2 regions of the Halomonas mongoliensis genome follow, and region 1 is predicted to be linked to the other one. Evidence: predicted binding sites of a transcription regulator. Region 1 holds the regulator's gene; the other holds the start of a gene.
What was found. The regulator sigma-54, encoded in region 1, starts transcription at its own class of promoters, with help from an activator protein. The targets are predictions, from matches to a motif close to TGGCACNNNNNTTGCTNT.
Positions count from the first base shown of each region.

Region 2: the regulator sigma-54 is predicted to act here: its motif matches at 4,024-4,041, upstream of ACRYRV_RS07600 (P-II family nitrogen regulator).

Region 1 covers NZ_CP199288.1:2,876,209-2,886,019, forward strand. The annotation lists gene pmbA (metalloprotease PmbA) at 13-1,353, shown strand; gene ACRYRV_RS13530 (HPr family phosphocarrier protein) at 1,356-1,625, opposite strand; gene rapZ (RNase adapter RapZ) at 1,628-2,533, opposite strand; gene ptsN (PTS IIA-like nitrogen regulatory protein PtsN) at 2,579-3,043, opposite strand; gene hpf (ribosome hibernation-promoting factor, HPF/YfiA family) at 3,051-3,359, opposite strand; gene ACRYRV_RS13550 (RNA polymerase factor sigma-54) at 3,694-5,106, opposite strand; gene lptB (LPS export ABC transporter ATP-binding protein) at 5,278-6,003, opposite strand; gene lptA (lipopolysaccharide transport periplasmic protein LptA) at 6,012-6,518, opposite strand; gene lptC (LPS export ABC transporter periplasmic protein LptC) at 6,515-7,099, opposite strand; gene ACRYRV_RS13570 (KdsC family phosphatase) at 7,104-7,661, opposite strand; gene ACRYRV_RS13575 (KpsF/GutQ family sugar-phosphate isomerase) at 7,688-8,683, opposite strand; gene ACRYRV_RS13580 (calcium/sodium antiporter) at 8,716-9,672, opposite strand.
Region 2 covers NZ_CP199288.1:1,614,515-1,624,325, forward strand. The annotation lists gene ACRYRV_RS07575 (malate synthase G) at 1-169, opposite strand, end outside; gene ACRYRV_RS07580 (alpha/beta hydrolase) at 404-1,390, shown strand; gene ACRYRV_RS07585 (hypothetical protein) at 1,387-1,890, shown strand; gene ACRYRV_RS07590 (YifB family Mg chelatase-like AAA ATPase) at 1,903-3,405, opposite strand; gene ACRYRV_RS07595 (accessory factor UbiK family protein) at 3,475-3,816, opposite strand; gene ACRYRV_RS07600 (P-II family nitrogen regulator) at 4,095-4,433, shown strand; gene ACRYRV_RS07605 (ammonium transporter) at 4,461-5,711, shown strand; gene glnK (P-II family nitrogen regulator) at 5,863-6,201, shown strand; gene ACRYRV_RS07615 (ferredoxin--NADP reductase) at 6,306-7,082, opposite strand; gene ACRYRV_RS07620 (LysR family transcriptional regulator) at 7,243-8,169, shown strand; gene ACRYRV_RS07625 (host attachment protein) at 8,246-8,674, opposite strand; gene ACRYRV_RS07630 (hypothetical protein) at 8,889-9,365, shown strand; gene ACRYRV_RS07635 (VanZ family protein) at 9,406-9,789, opposite strand; gene hemE (uroporphyrinogen decarboxylase) at 9,782-9,811, opposite strand, start outside.

The DNA.
Region 1 (9,811 bases):
GAGGAGAGACCCATGACACAGGCATTCGATGCCGCCGCCCAGCAGACCCTGCTGGAGACCCGTGCCCAGATGGCCCTGGAGCTGGCTCGTCGGCTCGGCGCCGACGCCTGCGAGGTGGGCGCCAGCGTCGACCAGGGCGTCGGCGTCAGCGTCCGCGAGGGGGAGGTGGAGACGGTGGAGCTATCCCGGGATCAGGGCATCGCCGTGACCGTCTACCTGGGCAGACGCAAGGGCAGCGCCTCCTCCACCGACGCCGGCGAGGCGTCGATCCGCGCCGTGGTGGAGAAGGCCATCGCCATCGCCCGCCACACCGGTGAGGATCCGGCCGCGGGGCTCGCCGATGCCGAGCTGATGGCCACCGAGCTGCCCGACCTCGATGTCCACCACCCCTGGCCGCTCTCCACCGAAGAGGCCATCGAGCTGGCGCTGGCCTGCGAGTCCGCCGGCCGCCAGCGCCCCGGCATCCGTAGCTCCGACGGCGCTTCCCTCTCCAGCGGCGAGGGGGTGCGGGTCTATGCCAACAGCCACGGCTTCCTGGGCAGCCAGCGCGGCAGCCGTCATTCGCTCTCCTGCATGCTGATCGCCGGCGACGAGGGCGGCATGCAGCGGGACTACGACTACAGCTCCGCGCGCAACCCGCGGGACCTGCTGGCCCCCGAGAAGGTCGGCGAGAGCGCCGCCGAGCGCACCCTGCGCCGTCTGGGCGCCCGCCGTCCGGCCACGGGGCGGATGCCGGTGCTCTTCGACCCGACCCTGGCATCGGGGCTGGTCGGCTCGCTGATGGGGGCCATCGCCGGGGGGGCCCTCTATCGCCAGGCCTCCTTCCTCTGCGACCGCCTGGGCGAGCCGCTCTTCCCGGAGTGGTTCAGCCTCCAGGAGCGACCCATGGAGGTGGGGGCCATGGCGAGCTCTCCCTTCGACGGCGACGGCGTCCAGACCCGGGACAACGTCTTCATCGAGAATGGCCGCCTGGCCAGCTATATGCTCTCCGCCTACAGTGCCCGGCGCCTGGGGATGCAGACCACCGGCAACGCCGGCGGTGCCCGCAACCTGCGCATCGAGGCGCCGCTGGCCAGCCGGGAGGAGCTGCTCGCCCGCATGGGGCGCGGGGTGCTGGTTACCGAGCTGATGGGCCAGGGGGTCAACGCCGTGACCGGGGACTACTCCCGGGGGGCGGCGGGCTTCTGGGTGGAGAACGGCGAGATCCAGCACCCGGTGGAGGAGTTCACCATCGCCGGCAACCTGGAGGCGATGTTCAAGGGGCTTTCCGGCATCGGCAGCGATACCGACACCCGGGGCAGCATCCACACCGGCAGCTGGCTGATCGGCGAGATGACCGTCGCCGGCGGCTGAGGTCACTCATCCTCGTCGAAGCGGGCCTCGAACAGCGCCTCTATGGCAGCGAGGGCCGCTTCGGCGTCCTCGCCCTCGGCGCTCACCGTCAGTTCGGTGCCGCAGGGGGCGGCCAGCATCAGCAGCGACATGATATTGGCGGCGTCCCCCTGGAGGGCGCCGTTGGCCACGCTGACGCGGGCCTGGAAGGGTTGGCAGCACTGGACCAGCTTGGTGGCGGCGCGGGCGTGCAGGCCGCGCTTGTTGGTGAGGGTCAGCTTGCGTTGCGGCACGCTCAACTTCCTTGATGAGAGGTGTCGTCGGGAGGGGGCAGGGCGTCATGGATGCCCAGCTCGCGGTGGCGCAGGCGCACCAGAGGGTGGGTGGCGGCCAGGCCGGCGGCGAGCCGCTCGGCCAGGTAGACCGAGCGGTGCTGGCCCCCCGTGCAGCCGACGGCCACCGTCAGGTAGCTGCGGTGGCTGGCCTTGTAGGCGGGCAGCCAGCGCTCCACCCAGGCCTGGATATCGGCACGCATCGCCTCCACCAGAGGATAGGCCTCGAGGAACTCGACCACCTCGGCGTCGCGGCCGGTGGCGGCACGCAGCTGCGGGTCCCAGTAGGGGTTGGGCAGGCAGCGGGCGTCGAACACCAGGTCGGCATCCAGGGGCACGCCGCGCTTGAAGCCGAAGGACTCGATGGTGAGGGTGAGCTGGTCGGGCTGGTGGCGCGCTACCTGATCGCCGATGCGTCGACGCAGCTCGTGCACCGAGAGGCGCGAGGTGTCGATCACCAGGTCGGCCAGGTCGCGGATCTCCGAGAGCGCCAGCTCCTCGCTGTCGATGGCCTCGGCCAGGGTCATGTCGCTCTCCCGGGTCAGCGGGTGGCGGCGTCGGGTGGCGGAGTAGCGTTCGATCAGGATGCGGGCATCGGCGGTGAGGTAGATCACCTGGCAGGCGATGCCGCGGGCCTGGAGCGCCTGCAGCTGGGCCGGGAAGCTCTCCAGGGCCTGGGGCAGGTTGCGGGCATCGATGCTGACGGCGATGGAGGAGCGCGGGGATTCCGAGCTGCCCAGCTCATCGACCAGTGAGCCGAGCAGCATGGCCGGAAGGTTGTCGATGGCGTAGTAGCCCAGGTCCTCCAGGGCCTGCAGCGCGATCGACTTGCCTGAACCGGAGCGGCCGCTGATGATCACGAGCTGCATGGGGGTCTCCTGGTCGTCAAACTGGCCGGGTGGCCCGGGATGTGGTCACGCCTGTCGTCGGATCGCTTCGAGCAGCCGTTCGTGCAGTTCGCGCTGGCTTTCACTGCGGCGCAGGGCGGTGCGTGTCTCGGCGTCGTTCATCACGCCGGCCACCTGGGCCAGCAGCGCCAGGTGGGCGTCATCGGCCTCTTCGGGCACCAGCAGCACGAACACCAGGTCCACCGGTTCGCCGTCGATGGCGTCGAAGTCCACGGGCTCGGCCAGCTTCAGGAAGCCGGCGATGGGCCCCTTGCAGTGGGGGCTTCTGGCGTGGGGGATGGCTACCCCGTTGCCGATGCCGGTACTGCCCAGACGCTCACGCCCGATCAGCCGGCTGAAGACCTCCTGGCTGTCGAGGCTCGGGGTGTTCTGGGCGATGAAGGTGCTGAAGAACTCCAGTACCCTTTTCTTGCTGCCCCCGGGCACGCCGAACAGGGTGCGCTCCGGGGGCAGGATGGCTTCCAGTGACATGGTCGGATCAGCGAGCGCCGGCGCCCTGGGCGCGGGCCTGTGCCTTCTCCTTGTGCTTGACCAGCTGACGGTCCAGCTTGTCGGCCAGGGCGTCGATGGCGGCATACATGTCGCCGTCCTGGGCCTCGGCGTGCAGGTCGGCACCGGCGGCGTGCAGGGTGCAGGCGGCGAGCTGGCGCTCCTTCTCCACGGACAGGGTCACCTGCACATTGGTGATGTTGTCGTAGTGGCGCTCCACGCGTGCCAGTTTCTCGTTCACATAGCCACGCAGGGCGTCGGTCAGTTCCACATGATGGCCGGTGATATTGACTTGCATGACACGCTCCTTGCTCGTTGGTGGTGCCTCGATTGTAACCCTTTTTCCTGCCTTGCATACCCCCTGTGGCGGTGACGCCGCGCGCCGCAGTGATGCAGGTCATCGCGACCTTCGCTCGTGCCCGGGAGACGCTGCCCGGACCGTGCGGATGGGGCATGCTGGGGAGTGGGGTTCAGCGCAGCCGCTTGCGCTCGCTGGAGGCCGGAATGCCCACGGCTTCGCGGCCGACCCTTGAGAGCGCTACGGTCCTGCATTACCTGAGCCGCTTGCGCTCGCTGGAGGCCGGAATGCCCACGGCTTCGCGGCCGACCCTTGAGAGCGCTACGGTCCTGCATTACCTGAGCCGCTTGCGCTCGCTGGAGGCCGGAATGCCCATAGCTTCGCGGTACTTGGCTACCGTCCTTCTGGCCACCTGGATACCGGCCTCGTCGAGCAGGGCCACCAGCTTGCTGTCGGAGAGGGGCTTGCGCGGCGTCTCCTCCTGGATCAGCTTGCGGATCCGGGCGCGGATGGCGGTGCTGGAGTGGGCGTCTCCCTCGCCGCCGCCCACCTGGCTGGAGAAGAAGTACTTGAGCTCGAAGACGCCCCTGGGGGTATGGATGTACTTCTGGGTGGTGACCCGGGAGATGGTGGACTCGTGCATCTCCACTGCCTGGGCGATATCGGCCAGGATCAGCGGCTTCATCGCCTCCTCGCCCTGCTCCAGGAAGTCCAGCTGGCGGGCCATGATCTCGCGCCCCACCCTGAGCAGGGTGTCGTTGCGGCTGGAGAGGCTCTTCATCAGCCAGCGCGCCTCCTGGAGATGGTCCTTGAGGAACTGGTTGTCCTGGCTCTTGTCCGCGCGGCGGACCAGGGCGGCGTAGTCGGGCTGAATGCGCAGCCGGGGCAGCGCCTCGGGGTTGAGCTCCACGTGCCAGCCGTGGCTGTCGTGGCGCGCCACCAGGTCGGGAGTGACGTAGTCGCTGGTGGTGCCGGCGAAGGCGCTGCCGGGACGGGGGTCCAGGGAGCGGACCAGGGCGATGGCCGCGTCCAGGGTGTCGTCGTCGAGGCCGAGGCGGCGCTTGAGCAGGCGGCGGTCGCCGCCGGCCAGCGCCTCGAGGAACTGGCGCACCAGCCGGCGCGCCTGGGGCAGCAGGGGGGTGTCGTCGGGCAGCGCGGCCAGCTGCAGCAGCAGGCATTCGCGCAGCTCCCGGGCAAAGACCCCGGTAGGCTCGAACTGCTGCAGGCGCAGCAGTACCTGCTCCACCTCGGCGCTGCGCAGTCCCTCGAGACCCTGGTCCCGCAGGCCGTCGCGGATCTCCTCCAGGGGCTGGGCCAGGTAGCCGGCGTCATCCACCGCGTCGATCAGGCTCTCGGCGATCTGCTGCTCCCGAGGCGTGAGGTCGGTCATGGCCAGCTGCCAGCTGAGGTGGCCCTGCAGGCTCTGGCCGGCGGCCTCGCGTTCGAAATCTGGCCCTTCGCCGCCGGAGGCGGGGGCGCTGAAGTCCTGGTAGGTGTCCGACCAGTCGCTGTCGGTGGCCAGCTGGTCGGGGATCTCGCTGGCCCACTCCGCTTCGGGGGCCTCGCTGACCGCCTGTTCGCCGAAGCCCTCGTCGAGCTCCAGCATGGGGTTGGCTTCCAGTGCCTGCTGGATCTCCTGGCGCAGGTCCAGGGTGGAGAGCTGAAGCAGGGCGATGGCCTGCTGCAGCTGAGGCGTCATGGTCAGCTGGGTACCGACGCGCAGCTGGAGGGAGGCTTTCATGGCCATGGTCTAACGAGTCCCTCGGGTGTGGAAAGCCTTCACCCTAGCCGGCGGCGATGGGCGATGCAAGCGCCTTTCTCCGTCAATGTCTGCAACTTTCGTGCCATGCGCAATTGTCATGCCGCCAGGCAAGAACGGCTGGTATATCAGCAAGCTGTGTAGGTAAGCGGCGGGTGGCTAGAGCCGGAAGTCCTGGCCCAGGTAGACATCGCGTACCCGCTGGTTGGCGAGGATCGCCTCGGCATTGCCCTCGGCGATGATCTGGCCGTCGCCGACGATATAGGCGGTGTCGCAGATGTCGAGGGTCTCGCGGACGTTGTGGTCGGTGATCAGCACGCCGATGTCGCGGGCCTTGAGCTGGCGTATGATCCCCTTGATCTCCCCCACCGAGATCGGATCGACCCCGGCGAAGGGCTCATCGAGGAGGATGAAGGCAGGCTCCGTGGCCAGGGCGCGGGCGATCTCCACCCGGCGGCGCTCGCCGCCGGAGAGGCTCATGCCGAGGTTGTCGCGGATATGGGTCACGTGGAACTCCTCGAGGAGCTCCTCGAGGCGGGCGTGGCGCCCCTCGCGGTCGAGATCCTTGCGGGTCTCGAGGATCGCCATGATGTTGTCGGCCACCGACAGCTTGCGGAAGATTGACGCCTCCTGGGGCAGGTAGCCGATCCCGGCCCGGGCGCGCTCGTGCATGGCGGCACGGGACAGGTCCAGCTCGTCGATGGCCACCTCGCCGGCGTCGGCGCGCACCAGCCCCACGATCATGTAGAAGGAGGTGGTCTTGCCGGCGCCGTTGGGGCCGAGCAGCCCGACGATGCTGCCCTGGCGGATCGACAGGCTGATGTCCTGCACGACCCGGCGACGCTTGTAGCTCTTGGCCAGGTGGCGGGCGTGGAGAGTCTTCATGGGCGACCTTACTGCTCGGGCTGGAGGGTCATGCGGATGCGCTGGCGCCCTTCGACGCCCTCGCCTTCGCTGCGGGCGTGGACGACGCGGCGATCGAGGAAGTACTCCAGGTAGCCGCCGTCGAAGGTGTCGCCGCCCTGGTGCAGCTCGGCGCGGTCGATCAGCTCCATGCGCCGTTCGGCCACGTGGTAGATGACGGTCCGCCCCCAGCCGCGCACCGGCGGCTCGCCCGGGTCGGGCTGCTGCTCGAGGTAGGCGCGATCGCCGGTGGCGACGGCGCGGGAGAGCTGGCCCTGGGCGTTGCGCTGGATCTCCACCCGGTCGCCGGTCAGGCGCATGCTGCCCTGGCGGATGTCCACGTCGCCGGTATAGACGGCGGTGCCGGCGCGGTCATCCAGATCGAGGCGGTCGGCCTCCACCTCGATGGGGGCCTCGGCGTCGCGGCCCTGGGCCAGGGTCGGGGCGCTGACCAGGGGCAGCAGCAGGCAGAGCAGCAGGGCGGAGGTTCGCTTCATGGCGGGGAGTCCTCTCGGGTCTCGGGCGGATGGTGGCCGCGCACATTGTCGGTCAGGCGGGCCTGATTGTCATGGAGCCAGGCGTCGAAGCGCTCCCCGCTCATGCGCTGGGGCGGCTGCCGGAGCAGGGCCGGGGTGTCGCTCCAGGCGTGGCCGCGCTCGGCGTCGTAGTGAAGCACCTCGGTGTCGAGCCGCCAGCGCTCCTCGGGGGCGTGAAGCCGGGCGCTGCCGGTGAGGGTCAGGGGGTTGCCGCCAGGGCCGAGCACGCCGCTCTCGGCCTCGGCGAGCCAGACCCGCCCGGCACGGTCGTAGAGGCGGGCATCCGGCGCCTCGAGACGGGTGACGTCGTCGTGGGGCGTATGCACCAGGCGCGGGGTGTCGAGGCGCTGGTGGGCGCGCCCCTCGCCGTCGAAGCGGGTCAGCCGCGCCCCCTCCAGGTAGAAGTCGGGCTCGCCGGCGGCGTCCCGGGGCACGGCGCCGGGCTCCCGGGCGCTGCGCGAATCGAGCAGCACCAGCACGCCGCCCAGGGCCACCAGCAGCAGGAAGAGCCAGACTCGGAACGACGGCCGCGGCAGCGCCATGGGCTCAGCCGGCCCCGTGCAGGTAGGTGTCGATCACCGCGTCCCAGTGGCCCTGGGCCTTGAGCAGGGTGTCGGCGATCTCGCGGGCGGCGCCCTGGCCGCCGCCCTTCACGGTGACCCAGTCGGCGTGCTTCTGGATGTACTCCGGGGCGTTGGGCACGCTGATGCCGACGCCGGCGCGGCGGATGGCGCCCACGTCGGGCATGTCGTCGCCGCAGTAGGCCACCTGGTCGAACTCCAGGCCCAGGCGGGCGCAGAGGTCGCGGAGCACCGGCAGCTTGCGCTCCACCCCCTGGAAGACGTGCTGGATGCCCAGTGCCGCCGCGCGGCGGCTGACCGTGGGAGAGTCGCGGCCGGTGATCAGCGCCACCTGGATGCCGGCGCGCTTGAGCAGCTTGAGGCCGTGGCCGTCCTGGACGTTGAAGGCCTTGATCTCGATGCCGTCGGCCTGGAAGTAGAGCTGGCCGTCGGTCAGCACGCCGTCCACGTCCAGGGCCAGCAGGCGGATGCGGCGCAGGCGATCGACGAGGTGGGTGTCTTTCAGCGGTAGGGTGTGGGGCATGGGAACTCCGGTTGGGTAGGGGTGAATCAGACCACGCCGCTCGAGAGCAGGTCGTGCATGTGCAGGGCGCCCACCGGACGTCCCTCGTCGTCGACCACCGCCAGGGCGGAGATACGGTGATCCTCCATCAGCTTGACCGCCTGGGCGGCCAGCATGTCGGGGGGAACCCGCCGGCCGGGAGCGGTCATGACCTCGTCGACGACGAGGCCGGAGAGGTCGCTGTGCTGGTCCAGGGTGCGGCGCAGGTCGCCGTCGGTGTAGACACCGGCGAGGCGGCCGTCCGGCGCCACCACGCAGGTGAAGCCGAGTCCCTGGCGGGTGATCTCCAGCAGGGCATCCCGCAGCGGGCTGCCCAGGGGGACGGTGGGCAGCCGTGCGCCCTCGTGCATCAGGTCCCGGACGCGCAGCAGCAGGCGCTTGCCGAGGCTGCCGCCGGGGTGGGAGAGGGCGAACTCCTCGGCGGTAAAGCCGCGCGACTCCAGCAGCGCCACCGCCAGGGCGTCGCCCAGGGCCAGGGCGGCGGTGGTGGAGGCGGTGGGCGCCAGGTCCAGAGGGCAGGCCTCGCGTTCCACGCCGGCGTCGAGGTGAGCCTCGGCGTGGCGGGCCAGGGTCGAGGCGGGGCGGCCGGTCATGCTGATCAGGGGCACGCCCATGCGCTTGATCAGCGGCAGCAGGGCGGTCACCTCGGCGGTCTCGCCGGAGTTGGAGAGCGCCAGCACCACGTCCCCCGGGGTGATCATCCCCAGGTCGCCATGGCTGGCCTCGCCGGGATGCACGAAGAAGGCCGGGGTGCCGGTGCTGGCCAGGGTGGCGGCGATCTTGCCGCCGATATGGCCGGACTTGCCCATGCCGGTGACCACCACCCGGCCGCGGCAGGCGAGGATCAGCTGGCAGGCGCGGTCGAAGCCGGCGTCGAGTCGGGTGATCAAGGCGGCGACGGCCTGCTGTTCGATCTGCAGGGTGCGCCGGGCGCTGTCGCGCAGCGGGGAGGGCTCGGTGGCCGCAGAGGTATCCTGAGTCATGGCGGTGATTGTTGCCTGTTGTGCGGGTTCACTCAAGGGGCGGCGCCGAGGCTGGCCAGGCCGACCCAGGCCAGGTAGCCCAGATAGCTGGCCGCCAGCAGGGCGCCGTGAAGGCGGCCGATGCGGCCGCGGCGCTGCCAGAGCAGCAGCATCCCCAGGGCCAGGGTCAGCAGCAGCATGACCGGGTAATCGCGGGCGGCGGCGGCGGGGTCGCTGGGGCCGGGGGCCAGCAGGCCGGGGATCGGCAGCACGGCGAGCAGGTTGAAGAGGTTGGAGCCGATCACGTTGCCGATGGCGATGTCGTGGTGGCGCTTGAGGGCGCTGGCCACGCAGGCGGCGAGCTCTGGCAGGCTGGTGCCGATGGCTACCACGGTCAGCCCGATCACCAGCTCGCTGACGCCGAGACCCCGGGCCAGCTCGCTGGCGCCCCACACCACGCTGCGGGAGCCCACGGCCAGCACCAGCAGAGTGGCGGCGAGCCAGGCCAGCGCCCGGGGCAGCGCCATGTCGGGGATCTCGCCGGCGCTGGCGTCCGGCGCGTCCGGGGTGTCGGCGCGAAACAGCCACCAGAGGCTGAAGACCAGCAGCAGCAGCAGGAAGAGGGCGTCGAAGCGGCCGAGAATGCCGTTGGCCAGGGCATAGCCGGCCAGGCCCGTGGCGCCCAGCAGCAGCGGCAGCTCCCGGCGCACCAGGGAGAAGCGGACGGGGATCGGTACCACCAGGGCGGTGACGCCCAGCACCAGGCCGATATTGGCGATATTGGAGCCCAGGGCGTTGCCGGTGGCCAGGTCGGGAATGCCGTCCAGGGCGGCCACCGTGGAGACCACCATCTCCGGCGCCGAGGTGCCCAGCGCCACCACCGTCATGCCCACCAGCAGGGTGCTCATGCCGGCCCGGTGGGCGGTGGCCGCGGCGGCGCCCACGAAGCGCTCGGCGCTCCACAGCAGCGCCGCCAGTCCCAGCAGCACGGCGATCAGCGGTAGCAGCATGGGGTGTCCTTGGTCGTGGGGCGAGGAGGCGCATTAAACGCGCTGGCCCCGTCCAGTGCAAGGCGAGTGGCGTGTCCCGGGGCAGTTAGGATACGATGTTCGATAATTTTTCTCTCCACGCTGAAGAGGGTTGACAAGC
Region 2 (9,811 bases), 1.3 Mb from region 1:
GCTCAGCGAGCAGTTCGCGGTTCTTCGGGGTCAGATCATGGAAGAGGGCATCGACGCCGGCCCAGAACGCCTCGGCATCTACGCCGGTACCGGGAAGCGCCTGCTCATTGATGAAGCGGTCCAGCTCGGCGGCCACCTGGAGGCGATGGCGGGTAACACGTTGGGTCATGGTGGATCTCCTCGTGCTTGGCAGCCGGCGTGTCGCGTGCCAGTCTGCCGGGACAGGGGTTGTGTGACTGCTCTGGCCTCGATTTTGTGGAAAATACTTCCATGTGTAAACCCGAAAAGCCTCGGTAAGGCGGCCAGCTAGACCAAAAGATAAGGTGAGACCGGGCAGGCGTGGCTTGCTCGTGGTGCACCGCCTGGCTTGACGCTAGCATAGCCGGGCGCCGCGGAGGACACGATGAGCGACTTCACCCCCCTACAGGCGCTGGGCCCGGTTCGGCTGATCGAATCACTCGATGCGGTGCCCGGCGGCGACCACCTGGAACGCTACCTGGGCCACTATGGCCTGGCCCCCTTGCTGGCCGAGCATGTCGGCCTCTACGTGGGCTATGTGGATGCCCAGGGCTTCCGCCTCTGGACCCAGGTCTGGAGCCCCGCCGAGCCGGTGGGCACCGCCTTCGTGGTGCACGGCTACTTCGACCACCTGGGCCTCTATCGTCATCTGCTGGAACGCCTGCTGGAGCGCCGCTGGCGGGTGGTCCTCTGGGACCTGCCCGGCCACGGCCTCTCCAGCGGGGCCCGCGCCTCGATCAAGGACTTCGCCGACTACGGCGGCTGCCTGGAGGCGCTGCAGACCCACCTGCAGCAGGAGGAGCTGGCCCCGCGCCCCTGGCTGGGCGTCGGCCAGAGCACCGGGGCGGCCATCCTCGCCACCGACGCCCTCACCCGCGGCGAGGACAGCCACTGGGCGGGGCTGGCGCTGCTGGCCCCTCTGGTGCGTCCTTGGGGCTGGCGCCAGGCCAGCTGGCTGCACCTGCTGGCCGGTCCCTTCCTGAGCTCCGTCCCGCGCAAGTTCCGACCCAACTCCACCGACGAGGAGTTCGCCGCCTTCCTGCGCGACAAGGATCCCCTCCAGGCCGACCGGGTCGCCGTGGACTGGGTCAGCGCCATGCGCCGCTGGATGCCGCGCCTGCTGGCGCTGCCTCCCAACCCGGTGCGCACCCTGATTCTCCAGGGGGAGCAGGACCTGACGGTGGACTGGGAGTGGAATCTGGGCGTGCTGGCCCACAAGTTTCCCAATGCCGAGATTCACCGCCACCCCGAGGCGCGCCACCACCTGGTCAACGAGGCCGAGCCGATCCGCCTGGCGCTCTTCGAGAGCCTGGACCGCTTTATCGACGACCTGGCGCCTGTCGCTGCCCACCCGGAGACCGACTCCCCATGAACGCCAGCCGCACGCCACGCCCGCTGCTTGCCCCCCTGCTCCTCGCGCCTCTGCTGCTCGCCGGCTGCGCCGCGGCCCCCGACCGCCCCGAGACACTGCGCCAGGCAATGTTCAACCTGGGCGAGCGCGCCGCCGATCGGGTCATGGAGGCGCCTCCCCTGCCGAAACCGCCCGGCGACCAGGTGCTGCTGCTGGCCGCCCCGGAGGTCAACGGGGAGCTCAGCATCGGCCAGGAGCGCTTCCTGGAGAGCCTGACCCGGGCGCTGCTGGCGGTGAGCGACGGCCCCCAGGTGCTCGACTGGAGCGATAGCATGGGCGACGGCGCCGGCGATAATCAGTGGCGGCTGGAGAGTCGGCTGATGGCCGACGGACCGCGGCTGCGGCTCTCGGACCGGGAGCTCTTGCCCTACCGGCTGACCCTGGTGCTGCGCCGCCCCGGCAGCGACTCGCCCCAGTGGGAGGAGAGCCTGCAGGGCGCCCTGGACGCCACGGCGCTCTAGGCCAGCCCCTGCCTACCCCTTGAGCAGCCGATCCAGCTGGCGGTAGCCCACCGCCTCGATCAGCTGCTCCCGGGCCGGCTTCGGTTCGCCGGCCAGGTCCGCCAGGGTCAGCGCCACCCGCAGCACCCGGTGGTAGGCCCGGGCCGAGAGCTTGAGCCGCTCCAGCACACCGGCCAGCCAGGCGCGATCGGCGGCGGCGAGGCCGCAGGCCGCCTCCAGCTCCCGCCCGGCCAGGTGGGCATTGAGGGCACCCCGCGCCAGCTGCCGCTCCCGGGCCGCCACCACCCGGGCCCGCACCGCCGCCGAGGGTTCGCTCTCGGCCGCCGCCGTGAGCTGCTCCGGCGGCAGCGCCGGCACCTCCACCTGCAGGTCGATGCGATCGAGCAGCGGCCCCGAGAGGCGCGCCTGGTAGCGCTGGATCTGGGCCGCGGTGCAGTGGCAGGCCTGGCGCGGATCGCCCAGATGGCCGCAGGGGCAGGGGTTCATGGCCGCCACCAGCATGAAGCGGGCCGGATAGCGGCGCTCATGGCTGGCCCGGGCGATATGGATCCGCCCCGACTCCATGGGCTCGCGCATCACCTCCAGCACATGGCGGGAGAACTCCGGCAGCTCGTCGAGGAAGAGCACCCCGTGGTGGGCCAGCGAGATCTCGCCGGGGCGGGGCTTGGCCCCGCCGCCCACCAGGGCCACGGCGCTGGCGGTGTGATGGGGCGACCGGAAGGGGCGGCGGCCCCACTCCGCGGCCAGGGGCAGGCCGCTCACCGAGCGCACCGCCGCCACCTCCAGCGCCTCCTCGTCCGTAAGCGGCGGCAGGATGCCCGGCAGGCGGCTGGCCAGCATGGTCTTGCCGGTGCCGGGAGGGCCGGCCAGCAGCAGGTTATGGGAACCCGCGGCGGCCACCTCCAGGGCGCGGCGCGCCTGGTGCTGGCCGCGCACCTCGGCCAGGTCGGGGAGCGCCACCGACGCCTCGGGCGGGCGGGAGAGCCGGTGCGGCGCAATGGGCGCTCGCCCCAGCAGATGGCCAACCACCTCCAGCAGGTGGTCGGCGGGGAGCACCTCGAGATCGCCGGCCAGTGCCGCCTCATCGGCGTTGGCCCGAGGCACGATGAGTCGCCGGCCGGCCCGGCGGGTGGCCATGGCCAGGGGCAGTACGCCGTGAACCGGGCGCAGGCGCCCATCCAGCGCCAGCTCGCCGACGCTCTCGGTGGCCTTCAGCGCATCGGGGGGGAGCTGGCCCGAAGCCAGCAGCAGCCCCAGGGCGATGGGCAGGTCGAAGCGCCCGCCCTCCTTGGGCAGGTCGGCGGGGGCCAGGTTGAGGGTGATGCGACGCAGGGGGTAGTCGAAGCCGGCGTTGACCAGGGCGCTGCGCACCCGCTCGCGGCTCTCCTTCACGGCGGTTTCGGGCAGGCCCACCAGGGTCACCCCCGGCAGGCCGTTGGCCAGGTGGACCTCCACCTGGACCTCGGGGGCCTCGAGGCCGAGGCCCGCTCGGGTATGGACGATCGCCAGCGTCATGGGCGCTCCCTCGCCTGGAGTCATGCCCCCAAGGCTAGTCCAGAGCCGGCCCCCCTGCCCGGCGTCGGATCAGCGGCCGGCTTCGCCGCCGCCGGCGTCCTCCTCGGGGCGGGGCGTGTCGCCCTCGGCGGCGGCCGCCGGGGCGTCGGTCGGCGCCTCGCCGGTGCGCTGCTCCAGCAGCGCCTCGAGCCCGGCGACCTGCTGCTCCAGGGCCTCGACCCGGGCCCGGGTGCGCTGCAGCACATCCATCAGGATGTCGAAGTCCTCCCGGGACACCAGCTCCAGGCGGTCGAAGGCGCCGCGCACCACCTGCTGAATGCCCTTCTGCACCTCTTCCGGCGCCTGGGACGCGCCCTGCAGGCGCTCACCGATCTGCTGGGCCAGTCGGCCGATACGGTCATGGCTCACCATGGGTCTCTCCTGAACGTGGGAATGCCGGCTACAGGATACGCATGCCCCGCCGCGAGCGCATGCCCCACCGCTGCGCCAGGATGGCGCGCCTGCACCGACAGCCGGCACCAAGACGGTGCAGAAGCCTTTGCTGCGCTGCAACCACCTCGTCCGACCAGCCTCGAAAGCGACCCCAACCATTTGATTTAAAAGACTGCAAAGTGTCGATGGCACGATTATGGCCATGTCAGGGCATGCGGCCACCGCGCCGATACCCAACGCAACCGGGGAGACAAGGGATGAAACTCATCACCGCCATCATCAAGCCGTTCAAGCTCGACGACGTCCGCGAGGCGCTGGCCGACAACGGCGTTCAAGGCATCACCGTCACCGAGGTCAAGGGCTTCGGCCGCCAGAAGGGCCACACCGAGCTCTATCGCGGCGCCGAGTACGTCGTCGACTTCCTGCCGAAGGTCAAGGTCGAGGTCGCCGTGGATGACTCTCGCCTGGAGACGGTGCTCGATGCCATCTGCAGCGCGGCCAACAGCGGCAAGATCGGCGACGGCAAGGTCTTCGTCACGCCGCTGGAGGACGTGATTCGCATCCGCACCGGTGAACGCGGCCCCGACGCCGTCTGATCGTTTCCTGCCTCTGGAGAGACTGCCATGAGTGAACTGACAGAGCTGAGCTATGCGCTCGATACCTTCTACTTTCTGATCTGCGGCGTGCTGGTGATGTGGATGGCCGCCGGCTTCTCGATGCTCGAGGCTGGCCTGGTGCGCTCCAAGAACACCGCCGAGATCCTCACCAAGAACATCGCCCTGTTCGCCATCGCCTGCACCATGTACCTGCTGGTGGGCTACTACATCATGTACTCCAGCGCCGAGGGGGGCTTCCTGCCCAACCTGGGCTTCCTGCTGGGCGGCGAGAACAGCGTCGATGCGGTGCTGGCCGGCGGCGATGACGCCCCCTACTACTCCATGCGGGCCGACTATTTCTTCCAGGTCGTCTTCGTGGCCACCGCCATGTCCATCGTCTCCGGTGCCGTGGCCGAGCGCATGAAGCTGTGGGCCTTCCTGGCCTTCGCCGTGGTGATGACCGGCTTCATCTACCCGGTCTCCGGCTACTGGACCTGGGGCGAAGGCTGGCTCGACGCCGCCGGCTTCTCCGACTTCGCCGGCTCCGGCATCGTCCACATGGCCGGTGCGGCCGCGGCTCTCGCCGGCGTGCTGATCCTCGGCCCCCGCAAGGGCAAGTACGGCAAGGACGGCAGCATCTACGCCATCCCCGGCGCCAACCTGCCGCTGGCCACCCTGGGCACCTTCATCCTGTGGATGGGCTGGTTCGGCTTCAACGGCGGCTCCGAGCTGAAAGTCTCCGACGTGGACTCCGCCAACAACGTCGCCCAGGTGCTGGTCAACACCAACGCCGCGGCCGCCGGCGGCGTGATCGCCGCCCTGATCCTGGCCAAGATCTGGTTCCGCAAGGCCGACCTGACCATGACCCTCAACGGCGCCCTGGCCGGCCTGGTGGCCATCACCGCCGAGCCGCTGGCCCCCTCCGCTTTGAGTGCCGCCCTGATCGGCGCCGTGGGCGGCGCCATCGTGGTGGCCTCCATCGTGGGCCTGGACAAGCTGAAGATCGACGACCCGGTCGGCGCCATCTCGGTGCACGGCGTGGTCGGCATCTGGGGCCTGCTGGCGGTGCCTCTGACCAACGGCGACGCCACCTTCGGTGCCCAGCTCCTCGGCATCATCGCCATCTTCGCCTGGGTCTTCGCGGCGAGCCTGATCGTCTGGCTGATCCTCAAGGCAGTAATGGGCATCCGCGTCAGCGAGGAAGAAGAGTACGAGGGCGTCGACCTGGCCGAATGCGGTCTGGAGGCCTACCCCGAGTTCAGCGTCGCCAAGAAGTAAGTGACGGCAACGCCCACCGAGTGAGCTGGCGTGCTCCTCCTGGCCCCTTCGGGGGCCTTTTTTCATCCTGCTCGCCGCGGTGTATGCTAGAGAGCAATCAGGCACACTCGGGTGGCCCGGCCACCGCTGCGAACAGACGAGGAATTCGACCATGAAACTGGTGACCGCCATCATCAAGCCCTTCAAGCTGGACGACGTGAGGGAGTCCCTCTCCGAGATCGGGGTTCAGGGCATCACCGTCACCGAGGTCAAGGGATTCGGCCGCCAGAAGGGGCACACCGAGCTCTACCGCGGCGCCGAGTACGTGGTCGATTTCCTGCCCAAGGTGAAGCTGGAGGTGGCCGTGGACGACGACATGGCCGAGAAGGTGATCGACGCCATCACCCAGGTCGCCAATACCGGCAAGATCGGCGACGGCAAGATCTTCGTCACCCCGCTGGAGCAGGTGATCCGCATCCGTACCGGCGAGACGGGCAAGGACGCGGTCTGACAGCTGGAAGACAGCCTTAATGACACCGCCCCCGTGGCAAGAGCCATGGGGGCGGTTTTTCTTCCAGCTTCCAGCCGCGAAGCGGCGCTCTTCAAGCTTCCAGCTTATTTCTCGACGAAGGCGCGCTCGATGACGTAGTCGCCAGGATCGCCCATGCGCGGGGAGATCTTGAAGCCCAGGTCGTCGAGCAGGGCGCTGGTCTCGTCGAGCATCGCCGGGCTGCCGCAGATCATGGCGCGGTCCTGCTTGGAGTCCATGGGCGCAAGGCCGGTATCCTCGAAGAGCTTGCCGGTGCGGATATGGTCGGTGAGACGCCCCATGGTGTGGAACGCCTCCCGGGTTACCGTGGGGTAGTAGACCAGCTTCTCGGCGATCTCTTCGCCCAGGTACTCGTGGGCAGGCAGCTCCTGCTGGATGAAGTCGGCATAGGCCAGCTCGCTGACGCTGCGCACGCCGTGCACCAGCACCACCTTCTCGAAGCGCTCGTACACCTCCGGGTCCTGGATCAGGCTCATGAAGGGAGCGAGCCCCGTGCCTGTCGACAGGAAGTACAGGTTACGCCCCGGCAGCAGGTCGTCGGTCACCAGGGTGCCGGTGGGTTTGCGGCTCACCATGATCTGATCGCCCACCTTGAGGTGCTGAAGACGCGAGGTAAGCGGGCCGTCCGGCACCTTGATGCTGAAGAACTCGAGGTGATCCTCGTAGTTGGGGCTGGCGATGGAGTAGGCCCGCATCAGCGGCTTGCCGTCGACCTCCAGTCCGATCATCACGAACTGGCCATTCTTGAAGCGCAGGCCGCGGTCGCGGGTGGTACGGAAGCTGAAGAGGGTGTCGTTCCAGTGGTGAACGCTCAGGACCTCTTCCAGGGCGAACTTGCTCATGCCGACTCCTTGAGATAGCGCAGGCCACATATTCCCAAAAGGAATAGATGGGCAATGGATATTTGCATTGAATTCTAAGAGAAGGGGCGTTATCTGTTAAATGGATTGTATGGATAAGACTTATCCGCGTCCTTGATATAGATCACAGGAGCTCAGCCCCATGCGTTTCACCCTGCGCCAGCTGGAGGTCTTCGTCGCCGTCGCCCAGCACGAGAGCGTCTCCCGGGCCGCCCGGGTCCTGTCGCTCTCCCAGTCCGCTACCAGCACGGCCCTGGCCGAACTGGAGCGCCAGTTCGACTGCCAGCTGCTGGATCGCATCGGCAAGCGCCTCAAGCTCAATGCCCTGGGCTTCCAGCTGCTGCCCAAGGCGGTGGCCCTGCTGGATCGCGCCGAGGAGATCGAGGAGCTGCTGCGCGGCCAGCAGGGGGTCGGCACCCTGGATGTGGGTGCCACCCTGACCATCGGCAACTACCTGGCCACCCTGCTGATCGGCGACTTCATGCAGCGCTTTCCCGGCAGTCGCGTGCGGCTGGCGGTGCGCAACACCCGCGCCATCATCGAGGGGGTTCGCCACCATGAGCTGGACCTCGGGCTGATCGAGGGGCACTGCGAAGCGGAGGACGTGACGACCCAACCCTGGGTAGAGGATGAGCTGGCGGTATTCTGCTCACCGGACCACCCCCTGGCAGGGAGCGGTCCGGTGGCGCTGGAACGGCTGCTGCGCGAGGCCTGGATCATGCGCGAGGAGGGCTCGGGCACCCGCCTGACCCTGGAGCAGGCCGCTCGACACCGCCGCGGCCGCTTCAATGTTCTGCTGGAGCTGGAGCACACCGAGGGGATCAAGCGCGCCGTGGAGTCGGGGCTCGGCATCGGCTGCGTCTCCAAGCTGGCGCTGCGCGACGCCTTCCGCCGCGGCAGCCTGGTGGCGATCCCCACGCCGGAGCTGGACCTGAGCCGCCAGTTCGCCTTCATCTGGCACCGCCACAAGTACATGGCCACCGGCATGCGCGAGTTCCTCAAGCTCTGCCGGCAGATGACCGAAGGGGTGACGCGCAGCGACCAGATCGACCTGCCGCCGGTGCCCTGAGCCCGCAGGAGCGGAACGGCAGCGGGCCCGGCCATGATGGCCGGGCCCGCCGGTAGGGGTGCGCCGGGGAGCGGGGTCAACGCATATCGCTGACCGCCTCCTGGATGTCTTCCAGACTGGCCTTGGAGAGGTCCTTGGAGAGGGAGTGGATCACCAGCTTGGTGGTGGGGCCGTCGAGCTTGTCGCGCAGCTGGCCCAGGAAACGCGGGGGAGCGACCAGAATCAGCTTCTCCATGGAGTTGTCGACCCGCGCCCGGTAGAGGCGCTCGGCTACCTCCTTGGCGAAGATCAGCTCCTCATGGGTGCGCGCCGTGTTCTCGCCGCCGGAAGCACGCGATGTGACCGAGGTCGACTCGTGCACGTCGGCGCCGCGATCGGTGACCAGATCCCCCTCATGCAGCCGGCTGGCCGCATGCACCAGGCTGTCCTGCTCGACCAGCTTGAGCGCGTCGCGGGTGAAGATCCTGGCCCGCGCGGCGTCTGCCACCACGATATAGGTCGTCATAGCCACTCCTTGATGCAGGTTGTCATGAAACCGGGCCCTGGGCCTCGGCGGCACTACTTACTCAACAGTGGCAAGCCGTCCGGACCCGGTCAACCCGAATGACGTCCTGACATGGGGAAACTGCACGGGAGCTTGATCTGGGGTAGCATCCGCCCATGACCGGCAGGGATGCCGGCACGTCTCATCTCCACGATGTGCTTCCGGGAGGAGCCCGATGCGTCAGTTCCTGTTTCCCCGCCGCCCACTGTCCCGCGGCACCCTGCTCTTCTGTCATCTGCTGCTGCAGCTTGGCCTCGTCGCCGGTGCCGCCCTCTGGCTCGCCCCGCGTACGCCATGGCTGGCGCCCCTGAGCTGGGCCGAGGCCTGGCCGCCGCTGGCACTCGGCGGCGGCCTCTGGCTGCTGGCCGCCGTGGCCCTGCGCCTGCTCGCCGAGCTGTGGCTGCTGCCTCACCACCTGGCGAATGCCGCCGGGGCCGGCCCGGTGATCACGCGTTCCTACGAGCGCCGCCCAGCGGTGCATGATCCCCAGGCGGCCTGGACCAGCGATGCCCGCGCCCTGGACCCCGACGACAGCGTAGTGGGCAGCCCCCGGGTAAGGCGCCCGGCCGATCGGCTGCGCCCCCGCGAGCCCTCGCTGGACATGGCCAGCGACCAGACAGAGACCCCGCCATCCCGGGAGCCACGCCTCTAGGCAGCCTGTCGCGGCATCTCGGGGGCGCCGGCCACTCCCTTCAGCGCAGACCCAGCCCTCGCCGCACCCCGGCCAGCACCAGCACCGCGCAGGCGGCGCCGAGGGTGTTGGCGAGGATATCGGCCCAGTCGCCGCCGCTGCGGCCCGGCACCGGGATCTGGGCGTATTCGATGGCGAGGCCGTAGAACACGGCAGCCAGGAAGGCGAGCGGCAGGCGCAGCCCGGCCAGGCCCAATAGGCCGGCCAGCCCCGCGTAGCCGAGGAAGTGGTTGAGCTTGTCCCAGGGCAGGTTCGAAGGCATCTGGCTGCCCGGGGTCAGGCTGCCGATGGCAATCGCCACTGCCCCCACAACGGCCAGCGCCGCCCACAGGCGGCGCTGGTCATGCAGGCGTTTCAGCCAGGTCGGGCGACCCCTGTCAGCCATGCTGGATACGGCGGTGGTAGGC